One region of the Atlantibacter sp. genome, then DNA from elsewhere that is predicted to be linked to it. Evidence: predicted binding sites of a transcription regulator. Region 1 holds the regulator's gene; each other region holds the start of a gene.

Evidence for each region. Region 1 encodes PurR, which represses purine synthesis genes. Its sites were predicted from a motif close to CANGCAAACGTTTGCNTG; they were not measured.
Region 2: a site for PurR is predicted at 1,342-1,359, ahead of RT120_RS20480 (nucleoside-specific channel-forming protein Tsx). Genes of this name have one in related genera too.
Region 3: a site for PurR is predicted at 1,661-1,678, ahead of RT120_RS18715 (NCS2 family permease). Genes of this name have one in related genera too.
Region 4: a site for PurR is predicted at 2,563-2,580, ahead of purT (formate-dependent phosphoribosylglycinamide formyltransferase). Genes of this name have one in related genera too.

The regions. Positions count from the first base shown of each region.
Region 1 covers NZ_DAMBQK010000009.1:30,051-34,262, forward strand. Annotated here, with positions in the region: gene RT120_RS10315 (MFS transporter) at 1-1,001, opposite strand, end outside; gene RT120_RS10320 (YnhF family membrane protein) at 1,247-1,336, opposite strand; gene purR (HTH-type transcriptional repressor PurR) at 1,624-2,649, shown strand; gene punR (DNA-binding transcriptional activator PunR) at 2,665-3,576, opposite strand; gene punC (purine nucleoside transporter PunC) at 3,700-4,212, shown strand, end outside.
Region 2 covers NZ_DAMBQK010000033.1:22,897-27,108, reverse strand. Annotated here, with positions in the region: gene ribD (bifunctional diaminohydroxyphosphoribosylaminopyrimidine deaminase/5-amino-6-(5-phosphoribosylamino)uracil reductase RibD) at 1-74, opposite strand, end outside; gene nrdR (transcriptional regulator NrdR) at 80-529, opposite strand; gene RT120_RS20485 (DUF3251 domain-containing protein) at 679-1,224, shown strand; gene RT120_RS20480 (nucleoside-specific channel-forming protein Tsx) at 1,506-2,390, shown strand; gene RT120_RS20475 (M24 family metallopeptidase) at 2,426-3,823, opposite strand; gene secF (protein translocase subunit SecF) at 3,944-4,212, opposite strand, start outside.
Region 3 covers NZ_DAMBQK010000026.1:33,900-38,111, forward strand. Annotated here, with positions in the region: gene pstB (phosphate ABC transporter ATP-binding protein PstB) at 1-158, shown strand, start outside; gene phoU (phosphate signaling complex protein PhoU) at 172-897, shown strand; gene yieH (6-phosphogluconate phosphatase) at 937-1,602, opposite strand; gene RT120_RS18715 (NCS2 family permease) at 1,782-3,119, shown strand; gene RT120_RS18720 (NADPH-dependent FMN reductase) at 3,154-3,720, opposite strand; gene RT120_RS18725 (hypothetical protein) at 3,713-4,212, opposite strand, start outside.
Region 4 covers NZ_DAMBQK010000036.1:11,253-15,464, forward strand. Annotated here, with positions in the region: gene edd (phosphogluconate dehydratase) at 1-620, shown strand, start outside; gene RT120_RS20965 (bifunctional 4-hydroxy-2-oxoglutarate aldolase/2-dehydro-3-deoxy-phosphogluconate aldolase) at 660-1,301, shown strand; gene purT (formate-dependent phosphoribosylglycinamide formyltransferase) at 1,346-2,524, opposite strand; gene RT120_RS20975 (YebG family protein) at 2,655-2,972, shown strand; gene yebF (protein YebF) at 3,076-3,420, shown strand; gene RT120_RS20985 (DUF533 domain-containing protein) at 3,536-4,192, shown strand.

The DNA.
Region 1 (4,212 bases):
AACGCCCCGATATTTACCGATGACGACAGTCCCGGCGCTTCGCTGGCAACGCGCATTACGCGCATCTGCAACGGCGGCACCACCGCAAAGGTCGCCGCGCCCCATACCACCATGCTCAGCGCCGCGCCAAATTCACTGCGCGCCAGCCACGGAATAGCGGCCATAATCACGATCAGCAGCAGTAAAAAGCCTTTCAGGGTGCCGGTCACGGATTTATCCGCCAGTCGGCCACCCAGCCAGTTGCCGAGGGAAAAACCGACGCCAATCAGCACCAGCATCGCGGTAACAAACAGCGGCGTGGCGTGGGTAACGTGCTGCAATACCGGCGAAATATAGGTATAGAGCGTAAACATCGCCCCCGCGCCTAAGACGGTGGTTAACAGTGCGCTGACCACCTGCGGACGCATCAGTACCGATAACTCTTTTTTCACGTCCGGGCGTTCGCCTGCGCCGCCTTTCGGCAGCGAGAACCACAGGCTAACCATCGAAATCACACCGAGGCCCGCCGTCGCCAGGAACGACATCCGCCAGCCGATAGTCTCGCCGAGCCATGTGGCAGCAGGCACGCCGCCGATATTGGCAATCGTCAGGCCCATAAACATCGTGGCGACCGCGCTGGCCTGTTTATGCTTCGGCACTACGCTTGCCGCGACCACCGACCCCAGGCCAAAAAACGCGCCGTGGTTCAGGCTGGTGATAATGCGTGAGACCATTAAAGTGGCGTAATCCGGCGCGATGGCGGAAAGCACATTGCCGAGGGTGAAAATCGCCATCAGGAAGATCAGCGCGCTGCGCCGTGCGCGATGAGACAAAAGCAGCGTCATCAGCGGCGCGCCAACCATCACCCCCACCGCATAGGCGCTGATGAGCATTCCGGCTGCGGGGATCGAGACATCGACACCTTTGGCGATGACGGGCAACAGCCCCATCGGTGAAAACTCAGTCGTGCCGATCCCAAACGCGCCGATAGCCAGCGCCAGCAACGGATAATTTATTTTCATAGGTGAATTCCAGAAATCGTGTCGCTTCACGTGTGTTTACTACACGGCGACCTGTCGCAAAAAAGAAGCAAAGAGTGACATTTGTCACATCAGAAAGGAAGTAACCATTTTGGCAAAAGATTTTTGCGCAAATGTGAATAATGAAGTGAAACAGAGGTGGGAGCCAGGAAAGGGAACCAAACACCAAAAAATAGCCATTTTCTGGTGTTTGTAATTGCCAAACGCGGTCGAAATGCAATTTCTGTTTAGTTCAGTACCGCAACTAAACCGGTTGCCACAATCAGTCCCAGCACGATAACGGTCGTCACCAGAGAAAATTTCAGGTCTGTGCTCATTTTTGCTCTCCTTGTTACCCACATTAAAAGTGTGTGCAGATCATTTTTGCATAAATTCAGACAAAATTACCACGGGATTTAAGCTGATATGCGTTTTCCCTCTTCCCCTTTTGCGCAAGATCAGACAAAATCCGTCGCTACCTTATTTTTCACCAGCCATTGACCCCCTCCTTTTAATGTCGCAATCCCCGACATACTGCAACCGAAATGTTGCGGACCGAGGTTGGCATAGGCAAACGTTTAACCTGTGATGAACAGGGGCTCGGAGAGGGTCTGGAGTAACAAGAATGGCAACAATAAAAGATGTCGCTAAACGCGCAAACGTTTCCACTACAACTGTGTCGCATGTGATTAACAAAACCCGCTTTGTTGCGGAAGAAACGCGCAATGCAGTTTGGGCAGCCATCAAGGAATTGCACTATTCCCCGAGCGCCGTGGCGCGCAGTTTAAAAGTTAATCACACCAAGTCTATCGGTTTGCTGGCGACCAGCAGCGAAGCGCCCTATTTTGCTGAAATTATCGAAGCCGTGGAAAACAGTTGTTTCACCAAAGGCTATACGCTGATCCTCGGTAACGCCCATAACAACCAGGAAAAACAGCGCGCCTATCTGTCGATGATGGCGCAAAAGCGCGTCGACGGTTTACTGGTGATGTGCTCCGAATACCCGGAATCCCTGCTGTCGATGCTGGAAGAGTATCGCCATATTCCGATGGTGGTGATGGACTGGGGCGAATCCAAAGCCGACTTCACCGACTCGGTGATCGATAACGCTTTCCAGGGCGGTTATATGGCCGGGCGCTACCTGATTGAGCGCGGCCACCGCGAAATCGGCGTGATCCCCGGTCCGCTGGAACGTAACACCGGCGCGGGCCGTCTGGCCGGTTTCCTGAAAGCGCTGGAAGAAGTGCAAATCAGCGTGCCGGAAAACTGGATTGTGCAGGGTGATTTCGAGCCGGAATCAGGTTATCGCGCCATGCAGCAGATCCTCTCACAGCAGCCGCGCCCTACTGCGGTGTTCTGCGGCGGCGATGTGATGGCGATGGGCGCGATTTGCGCCGCCGATGAGATGGGCCTGCGGGTGCCGCAGGATATTTCGGTGATCGGTTATGACAATGTGCGCAACGCGCGCTATTTCAGCCCGGCGCTGACCACCATTCATCAGCCAAAAGATTCCCTGGGCGAAACCGCGTTTAATATGCTGCTCGACCGCATCGTGAATAAGCGTGAAGAGTCACAAACCATCGAAGTGCATCCGCGCCTGATTGAACGCCGCTCCGTCGCGGACGGTCCGTTCCGCGATTACCGCCGTTAATCTTCCTGGAGCCGGTTATTCCGGCTCCATCAACCACTCCCGGTTCAGCGTTTCGCTATCGCCCAGATAATCCAGCAGCCACAGCAGCGCAGGCGAAGTATCGGTCTGCTTCCAGGTGAGGCAGCACGGGGAGTCCGGGAACGGGTCGTCCAGTTCCAGCTTTTTCCAGCGCCCTGCCACCACCGGGTCGTGCGCCACATGCGCAGGCACCATGCCGACGCACAAGCCGTTGTTTAAACACGCCACCGCTGTCGCCCAGTCTGGCACCACTACGCGGCGCTGATTATCCAGCAGCCAGGTGGTGCGCTTGGGCAACGAGCGCGAGGTATCTTCCAGTACCAGCGACGGCCACTGGCGCAGTTGGTCATCGCTGAGCGGTGTTGGTTCCGCCGCCAGCGGATGGCTGGCGCTCACCACACACTGCCAGCTTAGCGGCCCCATATCGCGAAACGCGAACCGTCCGCCCACCGGGATCGCCTGGGTCGCGCCAATCGCCAGCTCGACGCGCCCGTCCGACAGCGCATCCCACACGCCGTTAAACACTTCCTGGGCGACAATCAGTTCCACATCGTCGAAATGGCGATAGAAATCGAGGATTAGCTGGCGGGTGCGCGTCGGTTTGACGATATTATCGACCGCAATAGAGAGCTGCCCGCGCCAACCGTTGGCGATCTGCTGGCATTGCTGGCGCGTGACCATCATTTTTCTGATAACAGAACGGCCCTCTTTTAAAAACCACGCCCCGGCAGGCGTCAGCTCCACTTCCCGGTGACGGCGGATAAATAGCGGAACCGCCAGCCATTCTTCCAGTTGTTTAACGGTATAGCTCACCGCCGACGGCACCCGGTGCAGTTCCTGCGCCGCCGCGCTGAAGCTGCCGTTACGCGCCACCGCATCAACCACTTCCAGTGAATATTCAGACCACATGTTCTGCCTGCAAAAAATTTGAAAGGAACGTGCAAATATTAACGTTTCACAAGGACGATTGCACTTTTGTACACTCCTGCGTCCGTAATAAGCGTTATCAGATCAAAAAAGAAGAGAATTACCATGCGTCCTTCACGAGGTTTTTTAGTGTGGCTGGCAGGGTTAAGCGTTCTGGGCTTCCTGGCTACCGATATGTATCTACCGGCGTTTGCCGCCATTCAACAGGATTTGGGCACTGAGGCGTCCGCCGTCAGCGCCAGCCTGAGTTTGTTCCTGGCCGGGTTTGCCGTTGCGCAACTGGCGTGGGGGCCATTGTCTGACCGCTATGGTCGTAAACCGATTTTACTGGCTGGCCTGAGCATTTTCGCCGTGGGCTGTCTGGGCATGCTGTGGGTAGACAATGCCGCCATGCTGCTGGCGCTGCGCTTTGTCCAGGCGGTAGGCGTCTGTGCCGCTGCCGTAACCTGGCAGGCGCTGGTCACCGATTATTATCCGGCGACCCGCACCAACCGCATTTTCGCCACCATTATGCCGCTGGTGGCGCTGTCGCCTGCTCTCGCCCCGCTGTTAGGCAGCTGGCTGCTGCATCATTTCGACTGGAAAGTGATTTTCCTGGTGCTGTTTGCCGTCACCCTG
Region 2 (4,212 bases), on a different contig from region 1:
GGATTAGGAGAAGTGGTAAAACGACCACGCTGCGCCAGTTTCAGCGCCCGCGCCATGAAAATCTCATCCTGCATTGGGCTTAATCCTGCAAGCGGGCGATCTCTTCGCCGAATTCACGGATATCTTCGAAACTGCGGTATACAGAGGCGAAGCGAATGTAGGCGACCTTATCAAGCTTTTTCAGCTGTTCCATTACCAGGTTGCCAATCATTTTGCTGGGGATTTCACGCTCCCCGGTGGCGCGCAACTGCGATTTGATATGGTTAACCGCCATTTCGACGTCATCGGCGCTGACCGGACGCTTCTCCAGCGCCTTTTGAAAGCCGCTTCTCAGTTTGTCTTCGTTAAACGGCTCGCGGACGTCATTGCTTTTGATCACGCGGGGCATCACCAGTTCCGCCACTTCAAAGGTCGTGAAGCGTTCATGGCACACCAGGCACTGACGGCGACGGCGCACCGACGAACCTTCTCCAACCAGGCGAGAGTCAATGACTTTGGTATCCACAGCGAAACAGAATGGGCAATGCATAGCGCGTCCTGACAGATAATTTAACTGAGGGTTAGTGTAACCTGAACTGGCACCACAACAAAGATGAAGCGCTTTTGAGACAAGGGATGAAGGAATTTTTATGCGCGCGCGCTAGCATTAATGCATTAAAAACACACAGGATCGTCACTATGAGAACCGCTTACACATCTTTGTTCCTCGTTACGCCATTATTGCTCGCCGCCTGCGCACCGCAAAGTGAAGTCCGTCAGATGCACAATAGCGTCAGCACACTTAATAAAGAAATGGGCAAGCTGCAGCAGGAGACCATTAAGATCACCCAGCAAAACGCCCTTAACGCCCGTTCGCAAAGCGGCGTTTACTTACTGCCTGGCGCAAATACCCCGGCACGGTTAAACAGCCAGTTGGGGATGATGAAAATGTCGCTGGCGAATGTCGCGGCGGATGCCAGCGGTACGGTTGCCACGCTGCGCATCGAGGGCGAATCCAGCACCCCGTTTCCGGCGTTTACCGGCACTATCGAATGGGGCCAGTTGCAGGGCACCACCGAAAGCTACCAGGAAGTGAACGTGCAGAATCAGCAGTTCAGCGCGCCGGCCAGCATCCTGGCCCCCAGCGATGTCTCCGTTCCCGTCAAACTTAACGGCATTACGCCCGACCAGTTAGGCTTTGTCCGTATTCACGACATCCAGCCGCTGCAAGCGCCCGCTATGTAATACCCCTCAGGCCGGATCGCCCCGGCCTTGTTACTTTTTTCACATCTAAAACCGCTTTTTATTATTCACCACTTCTATGTTCGGATAGAATCCTATTGCCGAATGTGTATAAACGTGAACGCAATCGTTTACGCTTAAGACAGGAATGTGAAACAACACATATTTTTGTGAGCAATGATTTCTATAATAGTGACCAGAATAACATCTCCCGTTCAGGCTGGTGGGAGAGTACGACATACCTTATCTCCCGTTGGGGATTTCATCTAAAAGTGGCAATAACCATGAAAAAAATTGTTTTAGCTGCCGGTGCGGCACTGGCGCTTTCCGCTTCTTTCTCTTCCAGCGCGGAAGAAACCAATAAACCTGAATACCTGTCTGACTGGTGGCATCAGAGCGTCAATGTGGTGGGCAGTTATCACACCCGTTTCGGACCGCAGCTGCGTAACGACACCTATCTGGAATACGAAGCGTTCGCCAAAAAAGACTGGTTCGATTTCTACGGCTATGTGGATGCGCCGCGCTTCTTCGGTGGCGACAGCAATGCGCGCGGTATCTGGAACCACGGTTCTCCGCTGTTTATGGAAATCGAACCGCGCTTTTCTATCGACAAACTGACCGACACCAGCCTGGCGTTTGGTCCGTTTAAAGAGTGGTATTTCGCTAACAACTATATCTACGACATGGGCCGCAACGCCTCTGGCCGCCAGAGCACGTGGTATATGGGTTTAGGTACCGATATCGAAACCGGCCTGCCGATGAGCCTGTCCATGAACGTGTATGCCAAATACCAGTGGCAGAACTACGGCGCAGCGAACGAAAACGAGTGGGATGGCTACCGTTTCAAAGTGAAATACTTTGTGCCGATCACCCCGCTGTGGGGCGGCAACCTGAACTATATCGGCTTCACCAACTTTGACTGGGGTTCCGAACTGGGCGACAAAGATTTCCGCGACCTGAACGGCAACAAAGCCCGTACCAACAACTCGATTGCGTCCAGCCACATCCTGTCGCTGAACTACGATCACTTCCACTATGCGGTCGTAGCGCGTTACTGGCACAACGGCGGCCAGTGGGCGGATGACGCTGAGCTGAACTTCGGCAACGGTCCGTTCAACGTGAAATCCACCGGTTGGGGTGGCTATCTGGTTGTGGGTTACAACTTCTAAATTGTTACGCCGGTCATACTATGACCGGCGTTTCTTCACTCCGCGCAGCTTAACGCTAAGGTTTTATCCAGCAGCCACGGGCGCAAATACCCGACTGTATTGGATAACGGCAACACATCCGCAGAAAGTGGAATCCCCAGATAACGCTGTATGTAATCGCGCCGTGCGATAATGCGTGCCCACACCGCCGGGTAATCCCTTGCCAACTCTTCACGTAGCGCCGCATCGGCAAGCGCCACGGTATCTTCAATGCTGGCTCCCGCGTACCCTGCCCGCGACGGGATAATGTCAATCTGTAACAGCATACCGCTGGCTAACGCGATGGTTGAATCAGGCGTAATCGGTGAACACATCCACTCTTCATCCGCCACTAAATGACCGGGATTCAGGTGCCAGTGATAATCGCTTTTCGGCAACAATTTTTCGATTAGCTGGTAAATTTCCCCGCCGGTAACCCCGACGCGCATCCGCTCAAGCCAGCCTACTACCGCGCGATAATAAGGGATTGCCACCATGTCAAGATAGTCTGCAACCGCAGGTGTCAGCTCGGTTTGATTCGCGACCACATAGGCGGCGCGGCTGCTTAGCCCCCCTTTGTAGCTGGTGGTTAGGGAAAATTTATCACCACGCTGAATCACTTTGTCACTGGGGTAAAGGTTGGCGCTGTCAAAGCGGTCCCCGGTCGCGGCAATCATAATTACGTTGTTGGCCTGCCCTTCCGCCGCCAGCAGCGCGCCGATCTGCTTTTCGGTCTTACCCGGCTCGATGGCATTAAGCGCGCTAAGAATTGCCGTTGAGGCGAGGTTAGCGCCGTATTCGTAGTGCGCGAGTTCATTGGCGTTGTTCACGATGCGAGCCCCGTTGGCCGGGGAGATAAACACGCCGGTGGCGTTGGTCAGAATGCCATCGGGCGTTACCGCTGCGCGCAGCGAATCAACAATAAACGACGGTAAATCGAAGAGTTGAGTATTGTCATCATACTCGCTGGTAAACAGTTTCCAGCCCGCCACGCCGATGCGTTTTTTCTCTGCCAGGCCCGCTAAACGCAGGGTTTCCGGCAGCGGCGTCGTGTTGGTCATCGGCTGGTTGGGCAACGAGAACCACGGCGCAGGCACCACGCGGTTTGCCAGCCGGGCGTGGGCGGCCAGCTTGAGGTTTTCATTGCCCAGCACCAGTACCGCTTCGCCATCCTGATGCAACACCAGCAGCGCCTCTTCAAAGCGCGGGATAAACCCGGTCAGGTATTCGAAATTCGCGCCGTGCTCTTTATCGGCATAGACAACCAGCGTGTCCAGCGAAAGTTGCGCCATGCGTTCAAGCACCCTGGCTTTACGTAATTTCAGCGTGGCATCCGTCAGGGTAACGGACGGTACGGCCTGCCAGCATTCCGGCTGGGGGATATTTTTGACAACGATGCGGCGTGGTTCGGTCATTGCAAAGCGCTCCGTGTAATCAGGTCTTATAATTCTGGCCGATCCACAGTAAACAAAGCGCTGCAAACAGGCAAAAAAAATCCCGGCCAGTTGGCCGGGATTTTATTCACGCTGTACGCATTAAGGCAGAATCGAAGGCTGGTCGGCGCCCTCTTTCTCCACTTTCTGCTGGATCAGATGCTCGCGCTTCATACCCAGTTTCAACGCCAGCGCGGACGCCACGTAGATAGACGACGCAGTACCGATAGACACACCGATCAGCATAGTCAGGGAGAAGCCCTGCAGCATGGTGCCGCCAAACAGGTATAGCATCAGGATCACCACCAATGTAGTACCGGAGGTGATCAAGGTACGGTGCAGCGTCTGGGTCAATGACACGTTAAAGATTT
Region 3 (4,212 bases), on a different contig from region 1:
TTATCGTGACGCACAACATGCAGCAGGCAGCGCGTTGTTCTGACCATACTGCGTTTATGTATCTTGGCGAATTGATCGAGTTCAGCAACACGGATGACATCTTTACCAAGCCGAAGATGAAGCAAACGGAAGATTACATTACTGGCCGCTACGGTTGATGGGGAGTTAACCATGGACAATCTGAATCTCAACAAACATATTTCCGGTCAGTTTAATGCGGAGCTGGAACATATCCGCACCCAGGTGATGACGATGGGCGGGCTGGTGGAACAACAGCTCTCTGACGCAATTACCGCTATGCACAATCAGGACGGCGAGCTGGCGAAGCGCGTTATTGACGGCGACCAGCAGGTCAACATGATGGAAGTCGCCATTGATGAAGCCTGCGTGCGCATCATTGCTAAACGCCAGCCCACCGCCAGCGACCTGCGCCTGGTGATGGCGATCATCAAGACCATCGCCGAGCTGGAGCGCATTGGTGACGTGGCTGACAAGATTTGCCGCACCGCGCTGGAGAAATTCTCCCAACAGCATCAGCCGCTGTTAGTGAGCCTGGAATCCCTGGGCCGCCATACCGTTCAGATGCTGCACGATGTGCTGGACGCCTTCGCCCGTATGGATCTGGACGAAGCGGTACGGATTTACCGCGAAGATAAAAAAGTGGACCAGGAGTATGAGGGCATCGTGCGTCAGTTGATGACCTATATGATGGAAGATTCGCGCACCATCCCAAGCGTACTGACCGCCCTGTTCTGCGCCCGCTCTATCGAGCGTATCGGCGACCGCTGCCAGAATATTTGCGAATACATTTTCTACTTCGTGAAGGGCCAGGATTTCCGTCACGTCGGCGGGGATGAGCTGGATAAGCTGCTAGCGGGCAAAGACCCGAAAGAGTAAAACAATAACGCCAGCGTCCGCTGGCGTTTTTCATTCAGACTATTCAGTAATATCCCAACCGCGCGCGCGCCACAGTTCAGGCAGCTGCGACAGCGCGGTAAACGACGTCACTTTCGGGTGGTCGATCGGCTTGTTATGCGGATCTGCGCAGAAGTAGTACACCTCCATGCCCGCCGCCACACCGGCCATCGCGCCCGCTGACGAGTCATCTACCAGCACGCAGTTTTTCACATCGACCTGCATCGCATCGGCCGCGTGGTGCATAATCGCCGGGTCCGGCTTCCAGCGTTGAATGTCATACCCGCTGTACAGCAGATCCGGGAAGTGGTCGAGCATGCCGGTTTTACCCAGTGAGTGCTGCATTTTGGTGACCGGGCCGTTAGAGACGATACACATCGGCACTTTCATCTTTTTCAGCAATTCCGCTGCGCCTTCAATTTCTACCAGTTCGCTCTCAAACAGTCTGGCAACTTCGGCGCGATACACGGCTTCCAGATCGGCTTTGTTCAGATTCACGCCGTGCTGATTGCTGATGGTATCGATGATCTCGTAGAGCTTTATCCCCTTGAAGGTCTTATGTACCTCCTCCAGATCGAGCTGGATGCCATATTGCGCAAACATATGCACGTAAGCTTTAGAGCAGATCACTTCACTGTCGACCAACGTGCCATCACAGTCAAAAAATACCGCATCAATCCGGGACATGCCGTTTCCTTTGTTAAGAATGAAACAGCATTTTACCTGATTGCGCAAATTTTTGCGCCGCGCAAACGATCCCGTCTAAGCAAAATCAATGAAAAAAAGTCTGTGATAGCCGTCAAACTGACGCTTTTTTGGTATAGGATAACCGGCGAATTTTCCCTCCTCATGTTCGGAAACTGATAATGAGCCAACAAAACGCTACTCCGGCTTCGCAACCGGGGGTGCTTGAGCGCGTGTTTAAACTGCGTGAACACGGCACAACCGCCCGTACCGAAGTGATTGCCGGTATCACGACTTTCCTGACGATGGTGTATATCGTTTTTGTTAACCCGCAGATTCTGGGCGCGGCTGGCATGGATACCAGCGCCGTCTTTGTTACCACCTGTCTGATTGCCGCCTTCGGCAGTATTTTGATGGGCTTATTTGCCAACCTGCCGGTGGCGCTGGCACCGGCGATGGGTCTTAATGCCTTTTTCGCATTTGTGGTGGTTGGCGCGATGGGGCTTTCCTGGCAAATCGGCATGGGCGCGATTTTCTGGGGCGCGGTCGGCCTGCTGATCCTGACTATTTTCCGTGTGCGTTACTGGATGATTGCCAATATTCCGGTCAGCCTGCGTGTGGGCATCACCAGCGGTATCGGTCTGTTTATCGGCATGATGGGCCTGAAAAATGCCGGGATTATTGTGGCGAACCCGGAAACGCTGGTCACTATCGGCAATCTGACCTCCCATTCCACGCTGCTGGGTGCGCTGGGCTTCTTTATCATCGCTGTTCTGGCGTCGCGTAATATTCACGCTGCGGTGCTGGTCTCTATTGTTGTTACCACTCTGCTGGGCTGGATGCTGGGCGATGTGCAGTACCACGGGATTGTTTCCGCGCCGCCGAACGTGATGAGTGTGGTGGGTCAGGTTGATCTGGCAGGCTCGCTGAACATCGGCCTGGCTGGGGTGATTTTCTCGTTTATGCTGGTTAACCTGTTTGACTCCTCCGGTACGCTGATTGGCGTGACGGATAAAGCAGGCCTGACCGATGAAAAAGGCCGCTTCCCGCGCATGAAACAGGCGCTGTATGTGGACAGTATCTCGTCGGTGACTGGTTCGTTTATCGGTACGTCGTCAGTGACCGCTTACATTGAATCGTCTTCCGGCGTTTCCGTGGGTGGCCGTACCGGCCTCACCGCAGTGATCGTCGGCTTTCTGTTCCTGCTGGTGATTTTCCTGTCACCGCTGGCGGGCATGGTACCGGGCTATGCGGCGGCAGGTGCCCTGATTTACGTGGGCGTGCTGATGACTTCAAGCCTGGCGCGCGTGAAGTGGGATGACCTGACGGAAGCGGTTCCGGCGTTTATCACCGCCGTGATGATGCCGTTTAGCTTTTCTATCACGGAAGGCATCGCGCTGGGCTTTATCTCCTACTGCGTGATGAAAGTGTTCACCGGTCGTTTACGTGACCTGAGCGCCTGTGTGGTGGTGGTGGCGCTGCTGTTCACCCTGAAAATCGTGTTTATTGACGCGCATTAATCAACAAGGGCCAGCATTGCTGGCCCTTTTCACTTCAGTTACGCACTCGCTGAATATACTCGCCAAACGCCGTTAACTGCCCGGTCAGATGGTCCAGGGTGCTCTGGTCAATTACTTCACCCGTCTGGGTATCCACCTTGTTCTGAATCACCCCGCCCATAAATTCCGGCTTGTTCATCACCATGGCGTCGAGGAATACCAGGATCTGGCGCAGATGATACTGGCAGCGCGCGCCGCCAATGGCACCCATTGAGCTGGTCTGGATCAATACCGGCTTGCCCGCCAGCGGCTGGTTGGGCAGGCGCGACAGCCAGTCGATGGCGTTCTTTAGGCCGCCCGGCACCGAATAATTATATTCCGGGGTGACAATCACCACGCCATCGGCGTCGCGGATTTGGGCTGCTATCGCTTCCACACTTTGCGGAAAGCCTTCGCCCTGCTGGATATCGGCGTCGTATAGTGGAATGTCGGCGATAGTCGGCAGCGCGGTGATGTTCATTCCTGCTGGTGCCAGCTTCGGCAGCGTACGCGCAACCATGGCGTTAAATGAGCCCTTACGCAGGCTCCCCAGTAATGTCACAACTTTTAGCGATTCAGACATGATGACTCCCTGACGTTACGGAATGCGAAGTATTGAGTATATGAACTTTTTCTGTCGGCAGACTGGTAAAACGCATCAGGCGAGAAGCCTCATCGTTGCGGCGGCTGGGGATGTCCGGCAGGATTTTCCAGTTCTGCTGGTGGTATTGCCAGAGCGTCAGTTTCTCGATAGCGGGTGAGACGGCGACCGACCAAATCAGGATCTCTTCCGCGTCGCAAATCGATTCCACCTGCGGGCAATTGATCACCCGTAATTTCCCGGCGGCGGGCTGGAGCTGCACCGTATCTGAGGTTTCATCCTTTTCACCCATCATTTTCAACAGGCTGTGACGTAACGTCACCAACTGGGTTTTGGCTTCGGTGGCATCGTGCTGCCTGGCGATCCACGTTGACTCATTGCTGGTAAACGGAAACGCCTGGTCGCCAGTATTGGGAAGCGAAAACCCGCGCGTGGTGCGCTGAAGCGCCATATCCAGGCCGCAACGTCCTTCCG
Region 4 (4,212 bases), on a different contig from region 1:
CAGCAGCCTCGCTGGATAACGACGTGATTGCCAGCATCGACAAACCGTTCTCCGCCCACGGCGGTACGAAAGTGCTGAGCGGCAATCTGGGCCGCGCGGTGATGAAAACCTCCGCCGTCCCGCTGGAATACCAGATTATCGAAGCGCCAGCGGTAGTGTTTGAGAGCCAGCATGACGTATTGCCTGCGTTCGAAGCGGGCCTTCTGGAGAAAGATTGCGTAGTAGTGGTGCGCCATCAGGGGCCAAAAGCTAACGGGATGCCAGAATTACATAAACTTATGCCTCCGCTTGGTGTATTATTGGACCGCCGTTTCAAAATTGCGTTAGTGACCGATGGCCGCCTCTCCGGCGCGTCCGGCAAAGTGCCTTCTGCCATCCATGTCACGCCAGAAGCTTATGACGGCGGCTTGCTGGCGAAAGTACGCAATGGCGACCCGATCCGCGTAAACGGACAAACGGGCGAGCTGACGCTGCTGGTCGATGAAGCGGAACTGGCCCAACGCGCGCCGTTCCAGCCGGACCTTAGCCCGCAACGCGTGGGCACCGGCCGTGAGATGTTCGGCGCATTGCGCGAGAATTTGTCCGGCGCCGAGCAGGGCGCAACCTGTATTCGTTTTTAAAGGCTTCACTGAATTCACTATGGCGAGAGAGATGCTCTGATGAAAAGCTGGAAAACTAGTGCTGAACAGATCCTGAAATCCGGTCCGGTTGTGCCGGTAATTGTGATTAACAAACTGGAACATGCCGTACCGCTGGCGAAAGCGCTGATTGCAGGCGGTGTGCGCGTGCTGGAAGTGACCCTGCGTACTCCCTGTGCCATGGACGCTATCCGCGCCATCGCTAAAGAAGTGCCGGACGCGATTATCGGTGCGGGCACCGTGATCAACGCGGCTCAACTGGCGGAAGTGACTGAAGCGGGTGCGCAGTTCGCCATCAGCCCGGGTCTGACCGAGCCGTTGCTGAAAGCCGCAACCGAAGGCTCCATCCCGTTGATCCCGGGTATCAGCACCGTTTCTGAACTGATGCTGGGTATGGATTACGGCCTGAAAGAGTTCAAATTCTTCCCGGCAGAAGCCAACGGCGGTACTAAAGCGCTACAGGCCATTGCTGGCCCGTTCTCTCAGGTGCGTTTCTGCCCGACCGGCGGCATCACCCCGGCTAACTATCGTGATTACCTGGCGCTGAAAAGCGTGCTGTGCATCGGCGGCTCCTGGCTGGTACCGGCAGACGCGATGGAAGCGGGCGACTGGGATCGCATCACTAAACTGGCGCGCGAAGCAGTAGAAGGCGCGCAGCAGTAATTGACAGACGTGAAGTAGGCAGGCGCAAGCCTGCCTTTGTTGTTTTAGCCTTCTACCTGCACTGCCGACGCTGCGGCTGTAGCGCATTCGATGGCGGTTTCAACATCGTCTGCGCAGGCCAGCGCCACGCCCAGACGGCGCGATCCCTGAATATCCGGCTTGCCAAATAACCGTACCTGCACCCCGGCACCCACGGCGGCGTCAATATTGCTAAAACGCACGTTATCGCTGGTCAGCTGCGGCAGGATCACCGCCGATGCGGCAGGGCCGTACTGACGAATGCCGCCCACGGGCAAGCCTAAAAACGCGCGCACATGCAGGGCGAACTCTGACAGATCCTGGCTGATCAGCGTCACCATGCCGGTATCGTGCGGGCGGGGCGACACTTCGCTAAACACCACCTCATCGCCGCAGACAAACAGCTCGACCCCGAACAGGCCATAGCCGCCTAATGCCAGCACCACTTTTTCCGCCACGTCCTGGGCGCGCTTCAGCGCCCGTTCGCTCATCTGCTGCGGCTGCCAGGATTCGCGATAATCGCCGTCTTGCTGGCGATGGCCCACCGGCGCGCAGAAGTGCACGCCGTCCACGGCGCTCACGGTCAGCAGGGTGATTTCAAAATCAAAATTCACCACCCCTTCTACGATCACTTTTCCAGCCCCGGCGCGGCCACCCTGTTGGGCGTACTGCCATGCGTCCGCCAGTTGTTCCCGCTGGCAAATAAAGCTTTGTCCCTTGCCGGAGGAGCTCATCACCGGCTTCACAATGCACGGCAGGCCGATCTCGTCCACCGCCGTCAGGAAATCGCTTTCGCTATCGGCAAAGCGGTAGTCCGATGTCGGCAGGCCCAGCTCTTCTGCCGCCAGGCGGCGAATGCCTTCGCGGTTCATGGTGAGTTTAGCGGCGCGGGCGCAGGGTACAACGCGCTGGCCCTGCTGCTCTAATTCAATCAGCGTATCGGTGGCGATAGCTTCAATTTCCGGCACGATGAAGTCAGGATTTTCCTGCTCGACCAGCGCTTTCAACGCCGCGGCATCCAGCATGTTTATGGCGTAACTGCGATGGGCGACATGCATGGCCGGGGCGTTGGGATATCTGTCTACGGCGATCACTTCAAGACCGAGCCTCTGGCATTCAATCGCCACTTCTTTGCCTAATTCCCCTGAGCCGAGCAGCATCACGCGGGTGGCTGCCGGGCGAAGCGCGGTTCCTACTGTCAACATAACGAGATTCCTGGACCAAAAAAGAGGCCGCCAGTATATACGAAAACGATTGCGCAGGCAGGTGCGCGATTTTGATTTTTCTTTCAGGCTCTGATATACTGTATGCATATCCAGTTAAAGAGGCATCATGATGGCTGTTGAAATTCACTACGTTGTGGTCAGGGAAGGGAAAGAGAAAATGTCTTTTGCCAACAAAAAAGAAGCCGACGCATACGACAAAATGCTCGACTTAGCACAGACCCTTGAGTCCTGGCTGCAAAGCGCGCCGGTAAACCTTGAGGAAACCCAGCTCGAGCCACTGTCGCTGTGGCTGGCTGAACACAAAGATACCCTGGCGCAGGTTCTGCGTACCGGGCAAATGCCGCAGGAAGGCGCAACCGACGTAAAGCCGGACGCCGACCCGAAAGTGGAAGCGATCGCCAGCGGGCGTAAATCGAAAGCGGCATAAGCCCGTCGGTTCAGCTGCACTTTTCACCGGGACACGCGCCATCATCCCTTGCGCTTCGGTTGTTTTGTACCAGGCTTTCTGTGGTATTAACAACGGAGGGCATCTGATGAAAAAAGGGTTACTGGCGCTGGTGGCGCTATTTTCCGTGGGGCTCCATGCCGCGCCCCAGGAATCTCGCAATGTGAAGTTTACCGGCTGTGAAGGGTTGGATGCGCAAGGTATTTCAGCCAGCGTGAAACGCGACTATCTCCAGAACCGCATTGCCCGCTGGGCAGACGACCAGGAAAAACTCGGCCAGGCCGATCCGGTCGCCTGGGTCAATCCTGAAGCCGTGAAAGGCGGCGATGATAAATGGACCGTTCCCCTGACGGTACGCGGCATGCGAGCCGACATTCATTACACTGTGCAAGTTGATTGCAAAAAACAGACGGCAGAATACCGTCCTTAATCACGCGCAAGGGCCTGGCCCTTGCCGATTATTTTCCTTTCCTTAGCCTGTCCCCACACTTCTTGACATCCCTTCGCTTACGCTCACAAGTGAGACTTTTACTGTGGGAGTACATATGGCGAACTGGCTTAAACATCTTCAGTCACTGTTGGGGGAACAGGGTAAAGGGTTATCGCAGGGGCAAGGGTTATCGAAACTGCTTAGCCCTGGCGCGTTGGGTGGCCTGGCAGGGCTGCTGGTGGCAAATAAATCGTCACGTAAGCTGCTGGCGAAATTCGGTGGCGGCGCGCTGCTCGCTGGCGGCGGTGCGGTAGCCGGCACGGTATTGTGGAATAAATACCAGGACCGCATCCGGGCAGCCCATCAAGATCAACCTCAGTACGGCCAACAGGCGTCGCCCATTGATAAGCGAACCGAACGGTTAATTCTGGCTCTGGTGTTCGCCGCGAAAAGCGATGGACATATTGACGACGAGGAGCGTCAGGCGATTGACCAACATCTGCACGATGCCGGTATCGAAGACGAAGGCCGCGCATTCGTTGAACAGGCCCTCGATCAACCCCTCGATCCGGCGCGTCTTGCCGAGGGGATCCAGAATGAAGAAGAGGCGCTGGAGCTCTATTTTCTCAGCTGTGCCGCCATCAACGCCGATCACTTTATGGAGCGCAGCTACCTGAACGCGTTGGGCGATGCACTGGGCATTCCCGAAGATGTGCGCGCCGACGTGGAGCGCGATATCGCGGTCAGCAAACGCGACGTTTCACCAGGATAACGCCTGGTTTGGTGGCGTTA